Linked DNA regions of Alkalilimnicola ehrlichii MLHE-1. The protein of the gene in region 1 interacts with the protein of each later gene in a pairwise test. Links are inferred from orthologs where the notes say so. Each region holds a gene or a part of one and is shown in the gene's direction. Other genes may lie near its edges.

Evidence for each region.
Region 2: the proteins of grxD (region 1) and MLG_RS11240 interact in binary tests that used the Escherichia coli proteins (3 or more experiments, as listed by UniProt). The link is inferred for Alkalilimnicola ehrlichii MLHE-1 from one-to-one orthologs.

Annotation. Positions count from the first base shown.
Region 1 is NC_008340.1:644,897-652,943, reverse strand. Bases 2,994-5,806 are described here. They hold grxD (Grx4 family monothiol glutaredoxin), read left to right. Parts: upstream 2,994-4,141; coding sequence 4,142-4,471; downstream 4,472-5,806. Other genes in these bases: MLG_RS03065 (porin), read right to left, coding at 4,659-5,723; der (ribosome biogenesis GTPase Der), read left to right, coding at 2,994-4,008. Outside these bases: MLG_RS03095 (hemerythrin domain-containing protein), read right to left, coding at 1-12; MLG_RS03090 (DUF488 domain-containing protein), read right to left, coding at 40-474; MLG_RS03085 (sirohydrochlorin chelatase), read left to right, coding at 615-1,466; pyrC (dihydroorotase), read left to right, coding at 1,512-2,543; more of der, read left to right, coding at 2,605-2,993; MLG_RS03060 (porin), read right to left, coding at 6,073-7,179; lgt (prolipoprotein diacylglyceryl transferase), read left to right, coding at 7,691-8,047. UniProt on the Escherichia coli protein: Monothiol glutaredoxin involved in the biogenesis of iron-sulfur clusters.
Region 2 is NC_008340.1:2,523,231-2,526,621, reverse strand. What follows is about bases 532-3,391. They hold MLG_RS11240 (BolA family protein), read left to right. Parts: upstream 532-1,770; coding sequence 1,771-2,013; downstream 2,014-3,391. Other genes in these bases: hisG (ATP phosphoribosyltransferase), read left to right, coding at 3,305-3,391; murA (UDP-N-acetylglucosamine 1-carboxyvinyltransferase), read left to right, coding at 2,018-3,274; MLG_RS11245 (STAS domain-containing protein), read left to right, coding at 1,321-1,650; MLG_RS11250 (MlaC/ttg2D family ABC transporter substrate-binding protein), read left to right, coding at 701-1,324; mlaD (outer membrane lipid asymmetry maintenance protein MlaD), read left to right, coding at 532-686. Also shown: lipid asymmetry maintenance ABC transporter permease subunit MlaE, read left to right, coding at 1-194; more of mlaD, read left to right, coding at 225-531. UniProt on the Escherichia coli protein: Involved in cell resistance against acid stress.

The DNA of each region.
Region 1 (8,047 bases):
CGATGGGGTCATGGGATGCTCCGGGTGGATGGCAGTTAGTCATTCCTCACCGAAATAGCCGGGGAAGTCCCGGCCATAACAGGGGGAGGAGGCGGGCTCGGCATCCGCCTGTTCGGCGGTCAGCGCCTCCAGCAACACCTCGCGCAGGACCACCGCCTGGTTATGGTCCCGGTCGCGGGCGGCGTAGAGCAGCGTGACATCGCCGCGGCGGCAGCAGGCCAGCAGTTGCCCGAGCACCTCAGGCGCACCGGCGAGTTCCTGGCGGTAGCGCTCACGGAAGGCCGGCCAGCGCTCTGGCTCATGAGCGAACCAACGGCGCAGCGCCGTGGAGGGGGCCAACTCGCGCAACCAGTGATCGAGGCGCAGGGCCTCACGCTTCATTCCCCGGGGCCAGACCCGATCGACCAACACCCGGGTGCCGTCCTCCGGTGCCGCTGGGTCATAGACCCGCTTGAGTCTCACCGCCCCCGCCATGGCGCCTGTCCGTCCCCGCAGGAAGATAGACCCAATATACATTTTTTACTGCCGGGGACAACCCCACCCCCGCATTGCCCGCAACGCCCGCTGCGGGCAAGATCAATGGTTCGATGGCAGCCGCTACCCCGGGAGGGACCATGGCCTCGGAGATTTTTCTGGTCGACAACGGGTCACTCCGTCCGCAGTCCATTCTCAGCCTGCGCCACCTGGCAGCGGCGCTGAGCGAACGGATCGGCGAGCCGGTGCAGCCGGTCTCACTGCTGCATAGCGACCGGGCACCGGAAGACGCACTCGAGGGGGTGCCCGCACGGACACTGGAGCCGACCCTGCGGGAACGGGCCGCCGCCGGCACCCGGCATTTTCGCATCGTGCCGCTCTTCTTCGGCCCGAGCCGGGCGCTCACGGACTACCTGCCCGAGCGGGTGGCGGCGCTGTCGCAGCACTTCCCCAAACTGGACGTGCAGGTGGCCCCGCCGCTGGTGACGCCGGAGCGCGGCCACGACCCACGCCTTGCCCACATCCTGGCGGAATCGGTCCAGGCGGTGGACCACGACCCCGCCACCCGCGTCATCCTGGTGGACCACGGCAGCCCGGCGCCGGAGGTCGCCCAGGTCCGCAACTACGTGGCCGGACAGCTCAGCATCCTGTTGCAGGGGCGAGTCGCCGGGGTGGTGCCCGCCTCCATGGAGCGCCGGCCGGGGGAGGCCCACCGGTTCAACGAGCCGCTGCTGGAGACGCTGCTCGCTCGGCCGCCGTTCAACCACGGCCGGGTAGTGATCGCCATGATGTTCCTGCAGCCCGGCCGACATGCCGGCCCGGACGGCGACGTCGCCCGCATCTGCGCCGAGGCCGAGGCCCGGCACCCGGCGCTGAAGACGGTGATGACGCCCCTGGTCGGGGCGCACCCGTTGCTGCCGGAGATCCTGGCCGACCGGCTGGCGGTCATCCATCCGCCGCCCGCAGCACCTGACGCCACCCCGCCACCCTAGTATCATTGGCGCCCGTTTCCAGGGCCATTTGACGAGGATTCCGCCGTGCAACGCATCACCCTGACCCGCCCGGATGACTGGCACCTGCACCTGCGCGACGGCGAGCAGCTGGCCACCGTGCTGCCCCACACCGCGACGGTGTTCGGCCGGGCGATTATCATGCCCAACCTGAAACCGCCGGTGACCACGGTGGACCAGGCCGCCGCCTACCGCGAGCGCATCCTGGCGGCACTGCCCGCCGGCGCGCACTTCGAGCCGCTGATGACCCTGTACCTGACCGACAACACGCCGCCCGCGGAGATCGAGAAGGCGGCGGCCAGCGGCTTCGTGCACGCGGTCAAGCTCTACCCGGCCGGCGCCACCACCAACTCCGACGCCGGGGTCACCGACCTGGCCCGCTGCGAGGAGACCCTGGCCGCCATGGCCGAGCGGGGCCTGCCGCTGTGCGTGCACGGCGAGGTCACCCGCGACGAGGTGGACATCTTCGATCGCGAGGCGCACTTCATCGACGAGGTGCTCGACCCGCTGGTGCAGCGCCACAGCCGGCTGCGGGTGGTCTTCGAACACATCACCACCCAGGCGGCGGTGGACTACCTGCGCCAGGCCCCCGACCGGGTCGGCGCCACCCTCACCGTCCAGCACCTGATGGCCAACCGCAACCACATGCTGGTGGGCGGCGTGCGCCCGCACTACTACTGCCTGCCCATCCTCAAGCGCGAGCGCGACCGCCAGGCGCTGGTGGAAGCGGCCACCTCCGGCCACCCGCGCTTCTTCCTCGGCACCGACAGCGCCCCCCACCCCAAGGGCGCCAAGGAGTCGGCCTGCGGCTGCGCCGGCGTCTACAGCGCCCACGCCGCCCTGCCCTTCTACGCCGAGATCTTCGAGGCCGCCGGCGCCCTGGACCGGCTGGAGGGCTTTGCCAGCCACCACGGGGCCGACTTCTACGGCCTGCCGCGCAACCGCGACAGCGTCACCCTGGAGCGGGCCGCCACCCCCATTCCGGAGGCCTTCCCCATGGGCGACGACACCCTGGTGCCCTTCCGGGCCGGCGGCGAGGTGGCCTGGCGGGTCGTCTGACTCGCCGCTGCATCTGGTATTCTTGCCCTCCCGCAACGGCACGTGACCGCGTAGAGACACCATGGACCCTGTGATCGCCCTGGTGGGCCGCCCCAACGTGGGCAAATCCACCCTGTTCAACCAGCTCACCCGCAGCCGTGACGCCCTGGTGGCCGACCACCCCGGCCTCACCCGCGACCGGCAATACGGCGTGGGCAAGGTGGGCGAGCGCCCCTACATCGTGGTGGACACCGGCGGGCTGGGCGACGACCCGGAGGGGGTCGAGCAAGGCATGCACCAACAGGCCTTGGCCGCCATCGAGGAGGCCGACGCCATCCTGTTCCTGGTGGACGGGCGCAGTGGCCCAACCGCCGCCGACGAGGAACTGGCCGCCCATCTCCGCCGCCAGGGCAAACCGGTCTGGCTGGTGGTCAACAAGACCGACGGTGTGGACCATCGGCTGGCCACCGCGGAGTTCCACGCCCTGGGCCTAGGCGAGCCGCTGCCCATCGCCGCGGCCCACGGCCGCGGCATCGCCGGGCTGATGGACCACGTGCTGGCCGGCCTGCCCGAGGGCTTCACCTCCGCTCACGCGGCCCTCCAGGTGGAGGAGGCCGAGGGCGCCACCCGCATCGCCATCGTCGGCCGGCCCAACGTGGGCAAGTCCACCCTGGTCAACCGGCTGCTGGGCGAGGAGCGGGTGCTGGTCTACGACATGCCGGGCACCACCCGCGACAGCGTCTTCATCCCGCTGGAGCGCGACGGCCGCCCCTACACCCTCATTGACACCGCGGGCATGCGCCGCCGCGCCCGGGTGCATGAGACGGTGGAGAAGTTCTCTGTCATCCAGACCCTAAAGGCCATGGAGGCGGCCCACGTGGTCATCCTGGTAATCGACGCCCGCGAAGGGGTCACCGATCAGGACACCCACCTCATTGGCCACGTGCTGGAGTCCGGCCGCGCCCTGGTGCTGGCCATCAACAAGTGGGACGGGCTCACCGCCGAGCAGCGCGAGGCGGTGAAGGCGGGGCTGGAGCGCAAGCTCACCTTCCTCAACTTTGCCCGCCGGCACTTCATCTCGGCCCTGCACGGCTCCGGCGTCGGCCTGCTGTTCGGCGCCGTGGACAAGGCCCTGGAGGCGGCCCGCCGCGACCTGCCCACCCCCATCCTCAACGAGATCCTGGCCGACGCCGTGGCCGCCCACGCCCCGCCGCTGGTCCAGGGCCGACGCATCAAGCTGCGCTACGCCCACCAGGGGGGCAAAAACCCGCCGGTCATCGTCATCCACGGCAACCAGGTGAAGAAACTGCCCGGCGCCTACAAACGCTATCTGGAGCACGTCTTCCGCGACGAGCTGGACCTCTACGGCACCCCGGTGCGGCTGGAGTTTCGCAGCGGCGAGAACCCCTACGAGGGCCGTCGCAATAAGCTCACCCCCCGCCAGCAGCGCCGGCGCAAGCGGCTAATGCGGATGGTCAAGCGCTGAGGGGAGTTAGCGGGGATGACAAAGTTGAGTGTTACACTTGGTTTTCGAGTGAGCCGCTGGGTTTTTACTCAGGCGGCTTGGGCTTAGAATCAGGCTAGGTCATACCATTCCCCAACGAGATAGGTTGAACAGCATGGATCAGGTGCAGGAAACCATCGCCAAGCAAGTCAAGGAAAACCCCATTCTGCTCTACATGAAGGGCTCTCCCCAGCAGCCGCAGTGCGGCTTCTCCATGCGCGCGGCGCAGGCGCTGGCCGGCTGCGGCAAGGAGTTCGCTTACGTGGACGTGCTGCAGGACGAGGCCATTCGCCAGGGGATCAAGGAGTTCGGCAACTGGCCGACCATCCCGCAGCTCTACCTCAACGGCGAGCTGGTGGGCGGCTGCGACATCATCATGGAGATGTACGAAAGCGGCGATCTGCAGAAGATGGTCGACCAGGCCGCGGAAAGCGCCAGCAACTGAGCCACACCTGGCCGCGCCGCACGCAGGGCGCGGCCCCGCCCTTCCCTTCCGTTCCCCTCAGGACGGTCACAGCACCGTCGCCAGTCATCACTGCAGGGCCTCGGAGCCTGAAACGAAGAACGCCCGCACTTAGGCGGGCGTTCTTCGTGGACGGTCCATGTCCCCGGCCCGTAGGCCGGCAGTGGCCTCAGAAGCTGTGGATCACACCCAGGGAGACCACCCAGGGGTTGTCACCGGCGGCGGGGCTGATGCCCTCGGGGCCGGCACCCTGGTAGTAGTCCACGTCGGTGGGCATCAGGGCCTGCTCACTCTTGTTGCGGGTCATGCCGGCGATGCCGTAGAGCGTGGTGCGGTCGGTGATGAAGTAATCCGCACCCAGGGCGTAGGTGGTGGCACCCTCGCGGCTGGCATCGGCGTCATAACGGCTGACCTGAGCCAGCAGCTCCACCTGCGGGCTGACCATGAAGCCCACGCCGGCGCCGTAGGCCTTGTCGTCCTCCATCACGTCACTGGAGCCGTAGTCCTGGTAGAAGGCGAAACCGCGCCAGACGTCGGTGATCTCGTAACCGAAGGTGGCCTGCCAGATCTTCAGCTTCAGGTCGTTGTAGCCCGGGTCGCCCGGCTCCAGCTCCGCCACGGCGTTGACCACGCCCTCGTTGGCCTGGAGATAGCCCAGGCTGGCGCTGATGGTGCCGCCCTCGACCTCGCCCTCGAAGCCCAGCTGACCGACAAAGCGGGAGCCCTTGTCGGTGCCCTGCTCCGGGCCGTACACAGCGGCGAAGGAGAAGCCGTTGAAGTCGGGGGTGACGTAGGCCAGTACGTTGGTGTGGCTGGTGGCCCCATCCAGACGGGCCATGGTGTGGACGCTGCCGACACGGTCGGCGAAGAGATCCAGCCCGTCCAGGGTGGCGAACAGCGGATCGTCCAGCATACCGCCGAGCACGGTACCAAAGCCGCCCTGCACACCGAGGAAGGACTCGGTGGTGCCGTCGAACAGACCATCACCGCCCGCGGTCAGGTTCACCTCGGTCTCGTACTGGAAGAAGCCGGTCAGGCCCATGCCCAGGTACTCCGAGCCGGTGATCCCGAGGGTGGAGAACCGGCTGGCCAGAAACTGGCTGCTGTCGGTCTTGTCGTCGGCGTGATCCACGGAGAGGTGGGCCTCACCATAGAGGTTCAGGTCGCCGGCCATGACGGCCAGCGGGGAGGCCATCAGGGCCGCCGCGGATACTGCAATGAAACGCTTTTTCATAGTGTCAGTCCTTGCCTGCTTGCCAGTGGAGACGCAGCGAGTGTTGCTAAAACACAACGGCCACCGTGTGTCTCACCTCACTGCTGAGGACTGTTTTAGGGGTTTTGGCAACAGACTGCAAGCATTTTTTTGCACCGCAACACGTGATCTGTTGCTTTTGCCCAACGATGGTGCTGATACCCACCCCGACCACGGCAGGCGCACCACTACAGTGCAACACCAAGGCACAGTGGCCACGAGGTGACCGGAGGAAACCGGTCAAAAAAAAGCGGCCACCCTCTCGGGTGGCCGCCTTTTCATGCCAGCCCGCGCAGCGCGGGCTGGCCTTCACACAACCGCTGGAGCGCGATCAGAAGTTGTGCTGCACACCGAAGGACACGCCCCACTGGTCGTCGCCCAGCGCAGGAGTGGTGCCCTCGTCACCAATGTTGTTGGTGCCGGAGCCGTGGCCGTAGTTGTGCATGATCCGCGCGACGTTGTCGTCGTTCTTGATCATGGCCCAGTTACCGTACACCTTGGTGCGGTCGGTCAGGTGGTGATCCACCGCCAGGGCGAACATGTCGGAGTCGGCGTTGGACCGGTCGGCGTCATAGAACATGACCTGGCCCTTCAGCTCGGTGCTCGGGGCAATGTAGAAGCCGGCGCCGATGCCGTAGACACGGTCATCGCCGTTGCCGTTGAACAGCAGATCGAAGGTGTCGCTGGAGCTGTAGTCCTGGTAGACACCCATGATGCGCCAGTTGCCGGCCTCCTTATACTCAGCGACCAGCTGCCAGACCTCGTGGGTCTCATCGACCTGAGCACCAGCCGCAGCGTTTACAACGCCCTCGTTGGCACGCAGGTAACCCAGGGCGACGAACAGGTTGCCGGCGCCGACCTGGCCGTTGAACTCAGGCTGGATCACGAAGCGGTCACCCTTGTCGGTGCCCTGGCGGGGGCCGTAGACGAAGGTGGCGTTGAAGCCTTCGAAGCTCGGGGTCACGTAGGCCAGCACGTTGTTGTGCCGCACGTTGTTGCCGGGCACGCCCAGGGTCACGGCGGTGCTCAGCAGGTTGTGGGCGTCGCCCAGCTGGTCGATCATGACGTTGGTGCGATCGACGGCGCTCTTGAGCGGACCGGACAGACGGCCACCCAGCAGGGTACCGAAGTCGCCGGTCAGACCCAGGTAGCTGTCACGGCCCTGGCCGAACAGGCCACTGCCACCGCCGTCAACAAGATCCACCGCGGTCTCGTACTGGAACAGACCGGTCAGCCCCATGCCCAGGTACTCGGAACCACGGACACCCAGACGGGAGCTGTTGCTCATCAGGTACTGGCTGGAATCGGTGTCGTCGTCCAGGTGGTCGACGGAGATGTGGGCGCGGCCGTAGATGTCCAGGTCGCCAGCAGCAGCAGTGGCGATGGCCAGCGGGGAGGCCATGGCCGCGGCGGCGGCAAAGGTGATGATCTTTTTCATGGGGCGTTTCTCCTCAGAAACTTAGCGGCGAATTTCGCTTCCCTCTCGGGTCTGTTGCTTTATTGCAACATTTCTTGGTGATGTCGCGTGGCAACGTCACGTGGGCCTTTTATACAACATGCCCCAGGGGTGTGCAAGCCCAAACACCCAAAAAATTAAGGCCCTGGCGTTGTTTTTTAACGACACTCGGCGGATTCACCCCGCTACGATTGCTGTTTTATCCGCGCAACACCCTGTTCGTGGCGGAAAAAGGGAAGACAACCAGCCACTAGAGCCCAAAACCTAACGCGCCCGCTGAAGAACCGGGCTGGGTGGACGCGCCCCCACCGTCACTGCGAGGAGGCGAAGCCGACGCGGCAGTCCACCGCCCTGAATCGCCACGGGCCTTCGGCCCTGGCGATGACGCGGGTGCGCCGTTCGTCGTTGATTCGGGCCCGGGCAGCGGCCGGCAGGGCTCGCGCGGGGTGCCATGGCCGTGCGGTGCGGCGGCCATAACGGGTATCATGCCCCCATGCTCACTTACCCCGATATCGACCCCGTCGCCATCCAGCTCGGTCCGCTGGCCGTTCACTGGTATGGCCTGATGTATGTCTTCGGCTTTGCCGCCGGCTGGTGGCTCGGCCGCCTGCGCGCCCGGCGGCCGCACTCCCCGCTGACCCCCGCCCAGGTGGACGATCTGGTCTTCTACATCGCCGTGGGGGTGGTGGTGGGGGGCAAGCTGGGCTACCACCTCTTCTACAACCTGGGGGGGCTTGCGGCCGATCCGCTCTCGCTATTGCGCCTCTGGGAGGGCGGCATGTCGTTCCACGGCGGCATGCTCGGGGTCTTTCTTGCCTGCTGGCTCTTCCAGCGCCGCCTCGGCTGCGGC
Region 2 (3,391 bases), 1.9 Mb from region 1 along the record:
GCGACGATGTGCTGAACGGGGTCATCAAGAGTGTGGTCTTCGGCATTGTGGTGGGCTGGATCGCCCTCTACAAAGGTTATGAGGCCGTGCCCACTTCCGAGGGTGTGAGCCGGGCCACCACCCACGGCGTGGTGCACGCCTCGCTGGCCGTACTGGGGCTGGACTTCCTGCTCACCGCCCTGATGTTCGACTGATAACAACCGACCGACGATCCGGGATCAATAATGCAATCGACGCGAACCATGGAGCTTTGGGTAGGGGTGTTTGTGGCCCTAGGGCTGGGAGCGATGTTCCTGCTGGCGCTGGAGGTCAGTGGCCTGGCGGAGTTCCGGGATCGCCCCAGTTACGAGGTCACCGCCCACTTCGATAACGTCGGCGGGCTGCGCGAGAAGGCGCCGGTGAACATGGCCGGGGTGCGGGTCGGCCAGGTCAAGGCCATCGAGCTGGATGCACAGAGTTACCGGGCCCGGGTCGTGTTGGGGCTGGATAGCCGTTTCGACCGGATCCCCGCCGACAGCACGGCCGCGATCTATACCTCCGGGCTGCTCGGTGAGCAATACGTGAGCCTGGATCCGGGCTGGGAGGAGGACTACCTCGCCGCCGGCGACCAGATCACCAGCACCCAGTCCGCCGTGGTGCTGGAACGCATCCTCGGGCAATTCCTCTACAGCCTGGGCGACGATTGAACGGGAGACCCATTATGCGTGTGTTCAAATCCCTATTGACGGCCCTGGTGCTGCTGGTCTGGACCCTGCCGGCCCTGGCTGACGCGCCACCGGGCCCCCGCCAGGTGGTGGAGCAGGTGACCCAGGATGTGTTGGATCTGCTGGAGGAGCAGGCCGACGAGCTGCTCGAGGATCGCGTGGCGCTGTACGAGGCCTTAGAGCCCATCGTCGGCCCCCATGTGGCGGTGGAGCGGGTGGCGGAACTGATCCTGGGGCCGCACTGGCGGCGGGCGGAGCCGGAGCTGCAGGCGCGCTTCGTCACCGCCTTCCAGCGCAGTCTGGTGCGCACCTACGGCAGCACCATCGGCGAGTACCGTGGCCTGGAGGTGCGTGTTCTCGGCGTCCGTCGCGATCCCGCCCGGGAGAACGTGGCCCAGGTGGGCATGGACATCCACACCGGCAGCGGCAGCCCGGCGCGGGTGATCTACGAGATGGAGCGCCAGGACGATGGTCATTGGCGGCTGATCAACCTCACCGCCGAGGGCATCAGCCTGGTGCAGAACTACCGCGAGGATTTCCGCAGCCGGCTGCGCGACCGCACCCTGGAGGAGGAGGTCGCCCGGATGGAGGCGCGTAACGAGGAGGCCGGGCTGGAATGAGTCGGGCCGGAGGGAAGCAGGCGCAGCTGGAATCGACCGGGGAGGCCGGGCGCTTCCAGCTCAGCGGTGATCTGAGCTTCGAGACCGTGCCCGGCCTCTGGGCCGAGGCGGAGCGCCTCTTCCGCGGCAGCGGCGATGTGGAGCTGGACTTGGGCGCGGTGGCCCGCACCGACAGCGCCGGTCTGGCCTTGCTGGTGGCCCTGACCCGCCGCGCCGCCCAGCATGACCAGGCCATCCGTTTCTGCCATTTCCCGGAACAACTGCGCGCCATGGCGCGGCTCAGCGGCCTGGCGGATTTCCTGCAGCTGGCCCCGGAGAAGGCCTAGCGCCCCGTTGCCGGCGGTCGGGGCGTCGGGTTTCTGCCTGACGGCCTGCTCGCGTTATACTGCCGGGCTTCCTGGCGGTGTGCCGCCGAACCGATAGTCCCGAACGGGGTTGGAGATATGATGGAACCGAGCGAAGTCGAGCGTCTGATAACCGACGGCCTGCAGGTGGAGAACATCTCCGTGGCGGGGGACGGGCAGCACTTCGAGGCCCGCATTGTCAGCCCGGAGTTCGCCGACAAGAGCCCGCTGCAGCGCCAGCGCCTGGTCAATGCCGTCCTCAAGGAGCACTTTGACAGCGGCCGGCTGCATGCCCTGGCCATGCAGACCCTGACTCCCGAGGAAGCCGCCCGGCAGGACACCTGAGCCCATGGAGCGACTGCTGATCCGCGGTGGGCGGCGCCTGGAGGGCGAGATCCGCATCTCCGGCGCAAAAAACGCGGCCCTGCCCATTATGGCCGCCACCCTGCTTGCCGACGGCCCGATGACCGTCGGCAACATCCCGCACCTGCACGACATCACCACCACCATGGAGCTCCTCGGGCGCATGGGGGTGGGGCTCACCGTGGATGAACGCATGCGGGTGGAGGCCGACCCGCGCAGCCTGCATAGCTGTCACGCCCCCTATGAGCTGGTGAAGACCATGCGTGCCAGTATCCTGGTGCTGGGGCCGTTGCTGGCCCGCTACGGTGAGGCGCAGGTCTCGCTGCCGGGCGGCTGCGCCATCGGCTCGCGGCCGGTGAACCTGCACGTGGAGGGGCTGCGTGCGATGGGGGCGGAGCTGACGGTGGAGGAGGGTTATATCAAGGCCCGCTGCGACCGGCTGCGCGGGGCGCGCATCGTGTTGGAGCTGGTCACCGTCACCGGGACCGAGAACCTGATGATGGCCGCCGCCCTGGCCGAGGGCACCACGGTGATCGAGAATGCGGCGCGGGAGCCCGAGGTGGTGGACCTGGCCGATTGTCTGAACGCCATGGGCGCGAAGATCCAGGGCGCGGGCACCGATACCCTGACCATCGAGGGCGTGGAGCGGCTCAACGGCATCCATTACGACGTGCTGCCCGACCGCATCGAGTCCGGCACCTACCTGATCGCCGCCGCCATCACCGGCGGTCGGATCAAGCTCAAGGACACCGCCCCGAAGCTGCTGGACGCGGTGCTGGTCAAGCTGGAGGAGGCCGGGGCGCGGATCGAGACCGGCCCCGACTGGATCAGTCTGGAGATGGAGGGCAGGCCCCGGTCGGTCTCCGTGCGCACCGCACCGTACCCCGGCTTTCCCACCGACATGCAGGCCCAATTCTGCGCCCTGGACTGCATCGCCGAGGGTACCGGCACCATCACCGAGACGGTGTTCGAGAACCGTTTCATGCACTGCCTGGAGATGCAGCGCATGGGCGCGGATATCCGCATCGAGGGCAACACCGCCATTCTGCGCGGTGTGCCGGCGCTCAAGGGCGCCCCGGTGATGGCCACCGATCTGCGCGCCTCGGCCAGCCTGGTGCTGGCCGGCCTCGTGGCCCGGGGCGAGACCCGGGTGGACCGGATCTACCACATCGACCGCGGCTACGAGTGCATCGAAGAAAAACTGGCGCAATTGGGCGCCGACATCCGCCGGGTACCGGCCTGACCGGGACCGAACAAGCTGGACGCAACCACCATGTCCGACGCCGAGACCCTGACGCTGGCCCTCTCCAAGGGCCGCATCCTGGATGACACGCTGCCGTTGCTGGCCGACTGCGGTATC